Regions from separate parts of the Bounagaea algeriensis genome, predicted to be linked through region 4. Evidence: riboswitches for the same ligand, from Rfam matches in the RefSeq annotation. Region 4 holds a riboswitch; each other region holds the start of a gene.
What was found. A riboswitch is a leader RNA that binds a small molecule or an ion and turns the genes downstream of it on or off. The one in region 4 is predicted to bind cobalamin.
Positions count from the first base shown of each region.

Region 1: linked by a shared signal. The riboswitch ahead of cobN (cobaltochelatase subunit CobN) and the one ahead of ACVGV2_RS09190 (Rossmann-like domain-containing protein) in region 4 are both predicted to bind cobalamin.
Region 2: linked by a shared signal. The riboswitch ahead of ACVGV2_RS02425 (ABC transporter substrate-binding protein) and the one ahead of ACVGV2_RS09190 (Rossmann-like domain-containing protein) in region 4 are both predicted to bind cobalamin.
Region 3: linked by a shared signal. The riboswitch ahead of metE (5-methyltetrahydropteroyltriglutamate--homocysteine S-methyltransferase) and the one ahead of ACVGV2_RS09190 (Rossmann-like domain-containing protein) in region 4 are both predicted to bind cobalamin.

Region 1 covers NZ_CM137102.1:190,419-193,826, reverse strand. The annotation lists gene cobG (precorrin-3B synthase) at 1-778, opposite strand, end outside; cobalamin riboswitch at 817-986, shown strand; gene cobN (cobaltochelatase subunit CobN) at 1,105-3,408, shown strand, end outside.
Region 2 covers NZ_CM137102.1:536,742-540,149, reverse strand. The annotation lists gene ACVGV2_RS02435 (ABC transporter ATP-binding protein) at 1-84, opposite strand, end outside; gene ACVGV2_RS02430 (FecCD family ABC transporter permease) at 81-1,109, opposite strand; gene ACVGV2_RS02425 (ABC transporter substrate-binding protein) at 1,106-2,053, opposite strand; cobalamin riboswitch at 2,146-2,274, opposite strand; gene ACVGV2_RS02420 (superoxide dismutase) at 2,447-3,073, shown strand.
Region 3 covers NZ_CM137102.1:2,347,758-2,351,165, forward strand. The annotation lists gene ACVGV2_RS10655 (inorganic diphosphatase) at 1-230, shown strand, start outside; gene ACVGV2_RS10660 (HAD-IIA family hydrolase) at 304-1,131, shown strand; cobalamin riboswitch at 1,331-1,558, shown strand; gene metE (5-methyltetrahydropteroyltriglutamate--homocysteine S-methyltransferase) at 1,707-3,408, shown strand, end outside.
Region 4 covers NZ_CM137102.1:2,036,115-2,039,522, forward strand. The annotation lists gene ACVGV2_RS09180 (saccharopine dehydrogenase family protein) at 1-1,012, opposite strand, end outside; gene ACVGV2_RS09185 (GNAT family N-acetyltransferase) at 1,134-1,691, opposite strand; cobalamin riboswitch at 1,871-2,077, shown strand; gene ACVGV2_RS09190 (Rossmann-like domain-containing protein) at 2,242-3,105, shown strand; gene ACVGV2_RS09195 (PLP-dependent cysteine synthase family protein) at 3,102-3,408, shown strand, end outside.

The sequences.
Region 1 (3,408 bases), 1.8 Mb from region 4:
CACACCCGTGCGCACCACCGCCGACGACGCCGACCGGTCCGTGCTGCCGCGGCGGCGGGGTTGCGACGGGGTCACCGGAGCCGGCGGCGCACTCCGCCCGCACGCGCTCGGTGATCGCGGGAACGGCCTCGGTGAGCTCGGCGAGCCGCCACGCGGCCGAGCCGCGCCGCGCGCGCTCCGCGAGGAACGCCCGCGCGACCGCGAGCAGGGCCTCGGCCGCCGCGTCGACGGCAACGCGCAGGCCGCTGTCCGCACCGGCGAGCAGCACCGCCGCGGAACGCTCGGAAACCGGCAGCGCGGCCACGTCCCCGCCGAGGCCGGCCACGTCGCCGCGGCCGTCGTCGAGCACGAACAGGAACCGGCCGGACAGCCCGGCCAGCTCCGGGTCGGCGCGGAGCCCGCGGTCCAGCTCGCCGACCAGCCCCGTGACATCGACCACGCCCGACCCGTCGCATCCGCTCAGCGGCGAGGCGATGATGTTGCGCACTCCCTCGTGCTCGGCCGACGGCAGCATCCCGTGCTCACGCAGCCGCGCGGTCAGCTCCGGTACCGCGTCGTCGGCCAGCCCGCGCAGCTGCACGTTGCCGCGCGAGGTCAGGTCCACGAATCCGGCTCCGAGATCGGCCGCGAGCTGCGACAACGCCGCGAACTGGCGGGCGTCGAGCAGCCCGCCGGGCACGCGGATCCGGACCAGACCGCCGTCGGCAGCGCGGTGCGGCTGCAGCGCGCCGGGGCAGGCGTCGGCGCGCGATCGGGAGCGGTGGGCGGATGAGGACATGCGCATGAATCGTAGTCGGCTGGTTTTTGCCACAGCGCGAACTGTCGGTAGGGTCACCCCGTAACGGAGGCAGGCGGAGGAAGCCGGTGCGAGTCCGGCGCGGTCCCGCCACTGTCACCGGACGAGCCCCTCCCGCTGCAGACTACGGCTCCGGCGGGCGCGTCACCAGGGCTCGCCCGGGAGCCAGACACTCACCCTGCCGTCCCACCGGCCAAACCCGGGGCGAGGACCCCGAGAGAGGTGCAACTGATGCGATTCGCCGCGGCAGCGCCTGCCCTGGCGCCCGCCCTCCCCGACGTGACGGCTCACGTGGGGAGGAGGTCCGCGTGATCCTGCTGCTGTCCACATCGGACACGGACCTGCTCAGCGCCCGCTCCAGCAGCGCCGACTACCGGCTCGCCAACCCGGCCCGGATCAACGCCGGCGCCGAGCTCGACGAGCTGCTGCAGGGCGTCGACCTCGTCGTCGTGCGCATCCTCGGCGGACGCCGCGCCTGGGAGGAGGGCCTGGACCAGCTGCTGGCCGGCACCCGCCCGGTGGTGGTGCTCGGCGGTGAGCAGCAGCCCGACGCCGAGCTCATGGAGCACTCGACCGTGCCCGGCGGCGTCTGCGCCGAGGCGCACTCCTACCTGGCCCACGGCGGCCCGGAGAACCTGACGCAGCTGCACAACTTCCTCAGCGACACGCTGCTGCTGACCGGCCACGGCTTCGCCCCGCCCGCGCCCGCGCCCGACTGGGGCAGGTTGGAGCGCGCGCCGCAGCGCGGAGGCGGCCCGTCGGACGGCCCCGTCGTGGCGGTGCTCTACTACCGCGCCCACCACATGGCGGGCAACACGCACTTCGTCGAAACCCTGTGCTCGGCGATCGAGGACGCCGGCGGCCGGCCCGAACCGCTGTTCTCCGGCTCGCTGCGCAGTCCCTCCCCCGAGCTGCTGGAGACGCTCGAGGGCGCGGACGCGCTGGTCGTGACGATGCTGGCCGCCGGCGGCTCGCGCCCGGCGACCGCCTCCGCCGGCGGCGACGACGAGGCCTGGGACATCGGCAAACTCGCCGAACTGGACGTGCCGATCCTGCAGGGCCTGTGCCTGACCAGCAGCCGCGCCCAGTGGGAGGCCAACGACGACGGTCTGTCCCCGATGGACGCGGCGACCCAGGTGGCGGTGCCCGAGTTCGACGGACGGCTGATCACCGTGCCGTTCTCGTTCAAGGAGAACGACTCGGAGGGGCTGCCGGTCTACGTTCCCGACGCCGAGCGCGCGGCCCGCGTCGCCGGCATCGCGGTGGGCCACGCGCGGCTGCGCCACACCCCCGCCGAGCAGCGGCGGGTCGCGCTGATGCTGTCGGCCTACCCGACCAAGCACTCCCGCGTCGGCAACGCGGTCGGCCTGGACACCCCGGCCAGCGCGGTGCGGCTGCTGCAACAGCTGCGCGAGCGCGGCTACGACGTCGGCCCCGAGCAGGGCGAGGACGCGCTGCCGGGCGTGGCCGAGCAGGACGGCGACGCGCTCATCCACGCGCTGATCGCCGCCGGCGGCCAGGACCCGGAGTGGCTCACCGAACAGCAGCTGTCCGGCAACCCGGTGCGGGTGCCCGCCAGCCGCTACCGCGAGTGGTTCGCGACGCTGCCGCAGGAGCTGCGCGACGCGGTCGAGCAGCACTGGGGCCCGCCTCCGGGCGAGCAGTTCGTCGACCACTCGCAAAGCTCCGAGGGCGAGATCGTGCTGGCCGCGCTGCGCGCCGGCAACGTCGTGCTCATGGTGCAGCCGCCGCGCGGCTTCGGCGAGAACCCCATCGCCATCTACCACGACCCGGACCTGCCGCCGAGCCACCACTACCTGGCCGCCTACCGCTGGCTGGCCGAGGACTTCGGCGCGCACGCGATGGTGCACCTGGGCAAGCACGGCAACCTGGAGTGGCTGCCCGGCAAGTCGGCCGGGCTCTCGGCGTCCTGCGCCCCGGACGCAGCGCTGGGCGACGTGCCGCTGATCTACCCGTTCCTGGTCAACGACCCGGGCGAGGGCACCCAGGCCAAGCGCCGGGTGCACGCCACGCTGGTGGACCACCTGGTGCCGCCGATGGCCCGCGCCGAGAGCTACGGCGACATCGCGCGGCTGGAGCAGCTGCTCGACGAGCACGCCAACATCGCCGCGATGGACCCGGCCAAGCTGGAGGCCAGCCGCAGCCAGATCTGGACGCTCATCCAGGCCGCTCAGCTCGACCACGACCTCGGCATCGAGGAACGCCCGCACGACGCGGAGTTCGACGACTTCCTGCTGCAGGTCGACGGCTGGCTCTGCGAGGTCAAGGACGCCCAGATCCGCGACGGGCTGCACGTGTTCGGCGAGCCGCCGACCGGTGAGGCCCGCGTGAACCTGGTGCTGGCGATGCTGCGGGCCCGCCAGATGTGGGGCGGGCAGCAGGAGGCGCTGCCCGGTCTGCGGGAGGCGCTGGGCATGGCCGAAGACGGCTCGGCCTCGCGCGGCGACACCGACGAGACCGAGACGCGGGCGCACGCGCTGGTGCAGGCCATGGAGCAGCGCGGCTGGGCCGCGGGCGCGGCCGCCGAGGTCTGCGCCGAGGGGCTCGACGCCGCGGCCGACCCGGAGCCGGTGCGGCAGGTGCTGGAGTTC
Region 2 (3,408 bases), 1.5 Mb from region 4:
CCCCGGCGCGACATCGAGGTCCACATCGGACACGACGCTGCGGCCACCGAGGTCCACCCGGGTGCCGCGCATGCGCACGCTCATCGGCTCCTCCGGTGTCTGCGCAACATCAGCAGGAACAGCGGACCGCCGACCAAGGCGGTCAGCACGCCCACGGGCAGTTCCGCCGGCGCGAACAGCACCCGGGCGGCGAGATCGGCCAGCACCAGGAAAACCGCCCCCAGCAGCGCCGAAACCGACAGCATCGCGCGGGCTTCCGAGCCCACCAGGAACGTCGCCGCGTGCGGGACGAGCAGCCCGACGAACGCGATCCCGCCGGCCACCGCGACCGAAGCCCCGCCGAGCAGGGAGACCCCGAGCAGCGCCAGCACCCGGAACCGCCGCGCGTTCAGCCCCAGCGCGGCCGCACCGTCGTCCCCGGCGTGCAGCAGGTTCATCCACCGCCCGGCCAGCAACGACGCGAACAGCGCCACGCCGAGCACGGCGGCCGGGGGCCCGAGCAGTTCCCAACGGGCCGCGCCGAGCCCGCCGGTGGACCAGAACATCACCTGCTTGGCCTGATCGCCCGTGGCCGACAGGTACAGCACCAGCGAAGTCAGCGCGCCCGCCACCTGACCGGCGGCCAGCCCGCCGAGCACGAGCGCGGTCACCGATCCGGAGCGGCCCGCCACCACGAGCACCACGCTCAGCGCGGCCAGCCCGCCGAGGAACGCGGCCACCGGCTGGGTGGCCATGCCGAGTGTTCCCGCACCGATGCCGAGCACGGTCACCAGGGCGATGCCGAGCCCGCCGCCCTGGGAGATGCCCAGCAGGTACGGGTCGGCCATGGGGTTGGAGGTGACCAGTTGCGCGATGCCGCCGGCGAGCGCGAGGGAGGCACCGACGACGGCGCCGGTGGCCACCCGGGGCAGGCGGGAGTTCCACACGATCGCCTCGCGCACCGCCGAGGCGTCCGAGTCGATTCCGGGCACGAACGGCCCGGCGAGGACCTGCCACACCTGCGTCAGCGGCAGGTGCACCGAGCCGAGCGAAACCGCCAGTGCCGCACCGGCGAGCAGTGCGAGCACGAGTCCTGCGTGGACGATCGTGGTGCGGCCGCGGCGGATCATGTCGCCCCGTGCAGGTCGGCTGCGAGCCGCTCCACCGCCTCCGGGAAGCGGATGCCCTCGGTGAGTTCCACCAGCGGGATGGTGCTGAACCGGTCCGCGCGCACCGCGGGGGTGTGCCCGGCCAGCGGGTGTCCGGCGAGGTAGGAGCGTTTGCCCTCGACCGGCTGGCCGAGGTAGTCGACCAGCACGATCGCGTCCGGTTCGCGCGCGGCCACCTGCTCCCAGCTGACGTCGCCGAAGGCCTGTGGGACGTCGGCGAAGACGTTGCGCCCGCCGGCCCGGTTGATCGCGTCGTTGCCGACACCTCGCCCGCCCAGCGTCATGGGTGCCTGCTCGCCCGAGTCGTAGACGAACACGTCGACCGGGTCCTCGTCGGCGACGCGGCGCTGCACCGCCCGCACCCGTTCGCGGATGTCGGTGGCCAGCCGCGCGGCGCTGTCCTGCAGGTCGAGCACCCGGCCGAACATGCGGATGTCGTCGAGCAGCGTGTCCATCCCGGCCGGGTGCTGCACGCAGGACTCGCTGAGCAGCAGCGTGGGGATGCCGAGTTCCTCCAGCGCGTCGCGCCCGCGCCCCTCGGTGTCGTCGAAGGCGCTGGCGTAGCCACCGACCACCAGATCCGGTTCGAGCCGCAGGATTTGCTCGGCCGAGGGGTACTTCTGGGCGACGACGGGGATTTCGGCGTATTCGTCCGCGATGCGGGGCGGCGGCTCGCGGTCGTCCGGGAAGGCCGTGCCCACGATGCGGTCGCCGAGCCCGAGGGCGACCAGGATCTCCGTGGCGTGCTGGTTGAGGCTGAGCACGCGCTGCGGGGGCTCGTCGAAGATCTCCGTGCGCCCGCAGTTGTCGATGCGCTCGCCCTCGCGGGAGGCGACGTCCTCCGTCGGGGTGCTGCAGCCGGTGGCCAGCAGTCCGACGGCCAGCAGGGCGAGCAGGGCGCGCATCGTACCTTCCAGGGCGGCGGTGCGGCCCGGGCGAACCCGGCCTGCGGCGCGATGCGCCTCGCCCGGGCTCCGACCGCGGACCGCGACGGTCGTGGGAGCCGTCCGCGCCGGCGGGTGTTCGGGCTCGCCGCGCCGTGCACGGCACACCGTTGCGGGTCAGCGCCGGGATCTCACCGGACTTCCCCCGCCGAGCGGACCGCACCGATCCTGTCGGAGACGAAGACCCCGGTCAACGTGCCGCAAAACGCCCACCGGTCGTCGTTTCCCCAGCGCAGAACGCATTTTCCCGCCGACTTCGAGATCACCGGATGAGAGCAACACCTCGTTTGCGAGGATATAGTTGCCATCTCTTTGCAACAGAGTCATGATGGCGACAGTGGATTGGAGGACTCCATGCCGCAGTACGTCCTGCCGGATCTGGACTACGACTACGCCGCACTGGAGCCGGCGATCTCGGGCGAGATCAACGAGCTGCACCACAGCAAGCACCACGCGACCTACGTCAAGGGCGCCAACGACACGATCGAGCGCATCCAGGAGGCACGCGAGCAGGGGGACTACTCCTCCATCGTCGGCCTGGAGACGACCCTCGCGTTCAACCTGGCAGGCCACTCCCTGCACAAGATCTGGTGGAAGATCCTCAGCCCGGACGGCGGGGACAAGCCCACCGGCGATCTCGCCGACGCCATCGACGAGCACTTCGGCTCCTTCGACCAGTTCCGCGCCCAGATGGAGGCCGTCTCCACGAGCATCCAGGGCAACGGCTGGGGCGTGCTCGCCTGGGACCCGGTCGGCCAGCGGCTCATCACCCAGCAGCTGAAGGACCACCACTCGAACCTGGTGATCACGACGACGCCGCTGCTCGTGTTCGACATCTGGGAGCACGCCTACTACCTGCAGTACAAGAACGTGAAGGCGGACTACGTCAAGCAGCTGTGGAACGTCGTGAACTGGCCGGAGGTCGGCCGCCGCTTCGCCGACGCGCGCGCCGGCCACAACGGCCTGCGGCTGCCCGAATGATCCCCGAACGATCCTCCGGATGACCCCCGAGTGATCACGGGCGGTCCGAAATCCCGGCGGTGAGTGCTCCGACAAGCCACACCGTCGTACTCGGGGCCGGTCCCTGCATGGGACCGGCCCCGTTTCGTCCCTCGCCCCGCTCGTCCCTCGCGCCGCGGACGGCCGGCCCGCTCGCCGCGATCCGCCGCAGGCCCCGCACACGACCGATCCCCGGCCCCGACGCGAACGCCGGGACCGGGGATCGACCAGTTCCCGAACTGACTGCCGCTCCCACCACGAAGCGGACATGTATTAGGTTAGCCTAACCTGCTGCGTTTGACAATGGGCTGCGCGCG
Region 3 (3,408 bases), 310 kb from region 4:
GCATGGAGGCGGTGCACGACCTGCCGGACGTCCCGCAGCACCGGCTCAACGCGATCAGCCACTTCTTCCACGTGTACAAGACGATCGAACCCCGCAAGAGCGGCGAAGCCCGCGGCTGGGAAGAACGGGTGGCCGCCGAAGCCGTCATCGCCGACGCGCAGCAGCGCGCCGGCCGAGGCGAACACCTCGCCGGCGCACCGGCGCCCCGCTACGGCGTCCTGCCCAGCTGACCGCCACCGGGCCCGGATGCGCTTCGCATCGGGTTCGATGGATCATGCGGTGTTGACTTCCTCCCCGCCCGCAATGCCGAAGCTTCCAGCAATTGGAGAGTTAGTGTCCGATACCGCCCGCTGGACCTACCTAATGGACCTCAACGGCGTGCTCATGCGCGACGAACAACGCGTCGTGCCCGGAGCGCAGGAGTTCCTCACCGCACTGCACCAGCACGAGCTGCCGTACCTGGTGTTCACCAACGACTCGGCCTGCACTCCCCGCGACCTGCGCGCCCGCCTGCTGACCTGCGGTTTGGACCTCCCCGAACACGCCATCTGGAGTTCGGCGCTGGCCACGGCCTCCTTCGTCGCCCAGCAGCGGCCCGGCGGCTCGGCCTACGTCGTCGGCGAACCGGGGCTGACGACGGCGCTGACCGAAGCCGGCTACGTGCTCACCGAGCACGACCCGGACTACGTCATCCTCGGCGAGACCCGCACGTACAGCTTCAGCGCGATCACCAAGGCCATCCGGCTCATCGAGAACGGTGCGCGGTTCCTCGCCACGAACCCGGACGAGCTGGGACGCGACCGGGAGGGATCGCTGCCGGCGACCGGTGCGGTCGCCGCGCTCGTCGAGCGCGTGACCGGGCAACCGCCGTACTACGTGGGCAAGCCCAACCCGCTCATGCTGCGTTTCGCGCTGCGCACGCTCGGGGCCAGCGCCGACCGCACCCTGCTGCTCGGTGACCGCATGGACACCGACATCCGCTCGGGCATGGAGGCGGGCATGCGCACGATCCTCGTGCTCTCCGGCCTCTCCGGGCAGGACACGGCGCGCCAGTACCCGTTCCAGCCGGACCGGACGATCGCTTCGGTGGCCGACATCGTCGACCACGTGCGCGAGCCGTTCGGCGGTTGACCCGGTCTCGTCGACCAGTCCCGTTGCCCCGGTCCTGTTGCCCCGGTCCTGTGGCGCGGATCTCGTCCCGCCCGGAGCCGTTGCGGAACTCCACGGCAAGCGGGGTGCGCCCGCTGCGCGGAGCCCGCTGTGCGGCCGCTGCGGGCGCAGCGGTCTTGTCACAGGCCGCCGAGCGGGTAAGGTCATGCGTGCTGGTGGTTCGCACTGCCGTGCCGGGGTTTCCGGCGGACGGGAGTGCGAGGCGAGAGGGAACCCGGTGCGATTCCGGGACTGCCCCGCAGCGGTGTGCGGGAACGAACGCCGTCCCCGGCCGATGGTCGGGTGGGCACTGGGCCGAGCGCCTGGGAAGCCGACGGCGCGTAGGAACCTCGGACGAACTCCGAGAACGCCCGCGAGTCCGAAGACCTGCCACCGGTACGCGCGTCACCACGACGCGCGTATGTCCGAGGTCTCGAGGGAGGACCCCGCGGACGATCGGCACCGGCGCGGTCCGTGTTTGCGACCCCGCGTGCCGATGGTCGGGCACATCCCCCATCGGACTTCGGCGTCCTGTGTCGTCGAACCGAGGAGAAGCGTTGACCAGCACCATCGGATCGACCGTCCTGGGCTATCCCCGGATCGGTCCGAACCGAGAACTCAAACGTGCCCTGGAGCGGTACTGGAACTCCCGCATCAGTGAGGCCGATCTGCGCGCGACCGCGCGGGACATCCGCGTCGGCGCCTGGCGCACGCTGGCCGATGCCGGACTGGCCTCCGTGCCGAGCAACACGTTCTCGTACTACGACCAGGTGCTCGACGCAGCGGTGACGTTCGGCGCCGTGCCGCACCGCTACACCGCGCTGGGCCTGGGCCCGCTCGACACGTACTTCGCCATGGCGCGCGGCGTCGAATCCACGCCGCCGCTGGAGATGACCAAGTGGTTCGACACGAACTACCACTACCTGGTCCCGGAGATCGGCCCGGACACGCGGTTCGCGCTGTCCGACACGGCCGTGGTGGACCAGTACCGCGAAGCTGCCGACGAGGGCGTGACCACCCGCCCGGTCGTCGTCGGGCCGGTGACTTTCCTGCTGCTGTCGAAACCGGCCGAGGACGCACCGGAAGGTTTCGCTCCGCTGGACACAGTGGATGATCTCGTCAGCGCCTACGCCGACCTGCTGGCCGAACTGCACCGCGCGGGTGTCCAGTGGGTGCAGCTCGACGAACCCGCGTTCGCCGGGGACCGCTCCGAGGCCGAGCTGCAGGCGCTGCGTTCGGCCTACGCCCGGCTCGGAGAGCTGCAGGAGCGGCCGAACCTGCTCGTTGCCGGATATTTCGGTGATCTCGGCCAAGCGCTGCCGATTCTGGCCGACAGCCCGGTGGAAGGCCTGGCGCTCGATCTCGTCTCCAGTCCCTCCACAGTGGAGGAGGTCCCGAAGCTGACCGGTTTGCGCGGCAAGTCGGTGGTCGCCGGACTGGTCGACGGGCGCAACATCTGGCGCACCGATCTCGACCGGGCGCTGGAGACCGCGGAGCGGCTGCGCGGATCCGCGGGCGAACTGGCGGTCGGGACCTCGTGCTCGCTGCTGCACGTGCCCTACGACGTCGATGCCGAGACCGAGCTGGATTCGCAGGTGCGCTCGTGGTTGGCCTTCGCCGAGCAGAAGCTCGGGGAAGTCGTCACGCTGCACCGCGCGCTGCACGAGGGGCGCGACAGCGTCTCCCGCGAGCTGGCCGAAGCGCGCTCCCGCGTGGACGACCGCGCACGCGCCGCCCGGGTGCACGACGAGCGGGTACGCGCCCGGGTCGCTGCGCTGAAGCCCGGCGACGCCCGCCGGGAGGAGTACGCGCAACGTCGGCAGGCCCAGCAGCAGGCGCTGCGGCTGCCGCCGTTGCCGACCACGACGATCGGTTCGTTCCCGCAGACCGGCGATGTGCGCAAGGCGCGGGCCGCGTTGACCGCCGGCAGCATCGATCGGGAGAGCTACCGGCAGCGGATGCGCGACGAGATCCGGAACGTGATCCAGTTGCAGGAGCAGCTCGGACTCGACGTCGTGGTGCACGGCGAACCGGAACGCAACGACATGGTCCAGTACTTCTCCGAGTACATGGAGGGCTTCGTCAGCACCCGCTACGGATGGGTGCAGTCCTACGGATCGCGCTGCGTGCGCCCGCCGATCCTGTTCGGCGACGTGTCGCGGCCGGCGCCGATCACCGTCGAGTGGGCCACCTTCGCCCAGCAGCAGACGGACAAGCCCGTCAAGGGCATGCTGACCGGTCCGGTGACGATGCTGTCCT
Region 4 (3,408 bases):
CGGTTTCGTCGTAGCCGGGGTCGCCGCCGGCGAACTCGGTGCGCACCCGCTGCCCGCCGGCCTCGCCGGTGAAGCGCACGGAAAACCACGATTTCGCGCGGCGCTGCTCGCTCGGGCCGGTGCCGGGGGCGCGGACGTTGCCGAGCGCACGCCGGGCGGGTGGTATCTGGGCGAGCAGCGCGAGGGCGCCGAGACCGGCCGCCCCGGCCGCGAGCACGGGCAACCGTTTGACGGCGGCGTATTGCCGGTAGGTGAAGTCCGGGCCGTACTCGGGCAGCGCTGCCGCCGAGCGCGCCACGATCCGCGGGTCGAGGGTGGGCATCGGTGCCAGCCACGTGCGGCTGTCCCGGTCCCGCCGCGGCGGTCCGAGCGGAGTGCGGATGCGCCGGTGGTCGGGGCGGGGCTCGGTGCGGCGGCGGTGTTTGGCGGCCTCGGCCATCTGGCGCGGTCGGGAGAAGGCGGTCAGCGCCGAGGCGTAGGTGCCGCCGGAGAAGGTCGAGTTGACCCGGACCTGGCCGGTGATGGTGACGGGCTTGTCGGCGGGAAGTTGCCGCACGGTGTGATACGCCCCCAGGTCGTAGGGGATCGAGTCGAACCCGCAGGCGTGCACGATCCGGGCGCCGGTGCGCAGCGCTGCCTGGTGGTGTCGCAGGTACATCCGGTCGACGAACTCCGGTTCGCCGGTCAGGTCGACGTAGTCGGTCCCCGCCGCGGCGCACGCGGCGACCAGTGGCTCGCCGTAGTGCAGGTAGGGCCCCACGGTGGTGATCACCACCCGGGTGGACTCGGCGAGCCGGTGCAGGCTGGCCTGGTCGGTGCTGTCGGCGTGCAGCAAGCTGGGATCGGTCTCGCCGAGCCGCTGCCGCACGGCGGCCAGCTTGTCCTCGTCGCGTCCCGCGAGCGCCCACCGGCAGCCCGGCGGCACCACCTCGGCGAGATACTTCGCGGTGAGCTCACCGACGAACCCGGTCGCGCCGAAAAGCACCACGTCGTAGCTGCGTTCACTCGCCATCCGCTGGAAGCCCTTCCTCGCTGAGTGGTGAATGCTTCGTGTGTTCGTGTGAAGGTCGCACACCGGTGCCGCCCGGCGGGAAACGCCCGGGCGCACGCGGCCGCTCCGGTGGAACCGGGGATCACACCGCCGTGTGCACGGGGATCTCGAAGTGGATGCACGGGCTGTGCGCACCGTTGTGCCGCCCGTCGTGGATTTCGGTGGCCAGGCTGCGCCAGAACGGCTCCGCCCCGTCCACAGCCGGGTTCGTGTGCAGGTAGAGCGTGCTGTACTCGGGAACATCGGCGACGAACTCGCGGGCGAGGTCGACGAGCGCGCGGGCGAGTCCGTTCCTGCGGTGCTCGGGGCGGACGTAGGTGCGGAAGATCTGCGCGGTGTCCCCGGTTCCGTAGCGTGCGGCGATCCACTGCGGGTGCGGAGGGCTTTTCGGGCCGTCCGAGCGCACGGATGCGGTGCCGACCACCTCGTCGCCCAGGGTTGCCACGAACAGGGCGTGGCCGGGTGTGTGGAAGTAGGTCTCCTCGAGAGCGATCACGTCGGCGTGCCACGTGGCGACGTAACCGTGGCCGAGCACGTGGTAGAAGGTGTCGAGCATGAGCGTGCGCGCTCCCTCGACGTCCTCCGGGCGTGCGCGCCGCACGGTGTAGTCGCCGATCGCTCGGCCGTTGCTCTCGGGCATGTCGTGACTCCTCGGACGGTCTCGCAGGGGCCGGTCTCCGCGCACGAGAGTAATGCAACATGATTGCAACAGCGAAGAGGTTGCTGAAAGCGAGTGCCTCCGAGGAAAACGGCTGCTCACACCGGGTTCCGCTGCGATGACAAGCTGCGGTGTGATCGACGCGACTTCGACGAGCGCGACTTGACATCCGGCGGGGCGGCTGCGTACCTCTGGATCGCGTTACTGCGACGGCGTCCAGGAAGCCGGTGCGAATCCGGCACGGTCCCGCCACTGTGAGTGGGGAGTTCCCCTCCAACCACGGCCACTGCCGATAAGATCGGTGGGAAGGCCGGAGGGCGACGAGGATCCACGAGTCAGGACACTGACGCCGCCGCGCCGACTCGCAACGGGGTCGCGGAGCCCCGAAGGAGGTACGCAGGTGCACCACGACTCGCACGCCGCTCGACGGCAGCGTCCCGGCGACCCGCTTGCCGCGGCAGGTTCACACGTCGTGTGAACGACCCCGACCCGCAGGCAATTCCCTCTTCTCGCGGATCGTACGGAGACGACTGTGCTTTCGACCGCTTCGGCCTCGGCCGAACGCAGCGCCACCTCACTGCAGCTGCTGGCAGAACGCGCGCGGAGCGGGTGGTTCGCGCGCGACCACGACGAACTCCCGCACGCGCTCACGTGCTCCGTGGCGTTCCTGACGGTGCAAGGGTCCCAGCACTCCGACAGGCGGAGCAGCTACGTCAACACGGTGCTCAGCATCCGCGTCGGCGACGCCGTGGGCTCCTGCGCCGTGGAACCCGGTGCGTTCGGGGACCGGCAGGTGCAGGAGGTCGTCGGGTGCGGTGTCGACGCCCTGCTGTCGGACGCCGAACCGGCCGTGCAGGTGGCCGCGCTCGACGCCTACCTGGCCTACCTGCACCCGCACGCCCGGCATCCGCAGGCCCGTTCCGTGCGGTTGCCCGCGGGGGACTCGCTGGAGAAGTCGACCGCGCGGGCCGGCGCCGTCGCCGAACTCGTGCGCGTGCCCGCGGGCGGGTGCGTCGCCGTGATCGGAGTGGTGAACTCGCTGCTGGCCGCCCTGCGCGAGCGGAGCGTCGACTACGTCGCTTGCGATCTCAAGGGCGGGCGGACCGAGTGGGACGAGCCGGTGATCCGCTGCCACACCGAAGCGATCGGACGAGCGGATGCCGTCGTGGCCTCCGGGATGGTTCTCGGCAACGGCACATTCGACGAGATCTCCGAGCTGTGCGGCGAACGCGGCATTCCCCTGGCGATGTTCGCCCAGACCGGCAGCGCGGTCCTGCGGGAGCTGCTCGGTTCCCGCGTCGACGCCCTCTCGGCGGAGCCCTACCCCTTCTTCTGGTGCACCGGTGACGCCACCGACATCCACCTCTACGGAAGTGCCGGCGGTGATCGTCCGTGACACTGACCGGGGCAAGTGAGCGGGCCGGCGGTGCGAAGTGCCTCTCGCTGCTGGAACTGATCGGAAACACCCCCGCGGTGCGGGTGGACACACCACTCCCGCGGCAACACCCGGGGTTCTGGGCGAAGCTGGAAGGCCTCGGACCCGGCGGCATGAAGGCCAGAGCAGCATTGTCCATGCTGGACGGAGCGCGGCGCCGGGGCGAGTTGCTGCCCGGAGCACCGGTCGTGGAATCCAGCAGCGGAACCCTGGCCGTGGGGCTGGCCTACGTCTGCGCCGCCCTGGGGCATCCGCTGGTCGTCG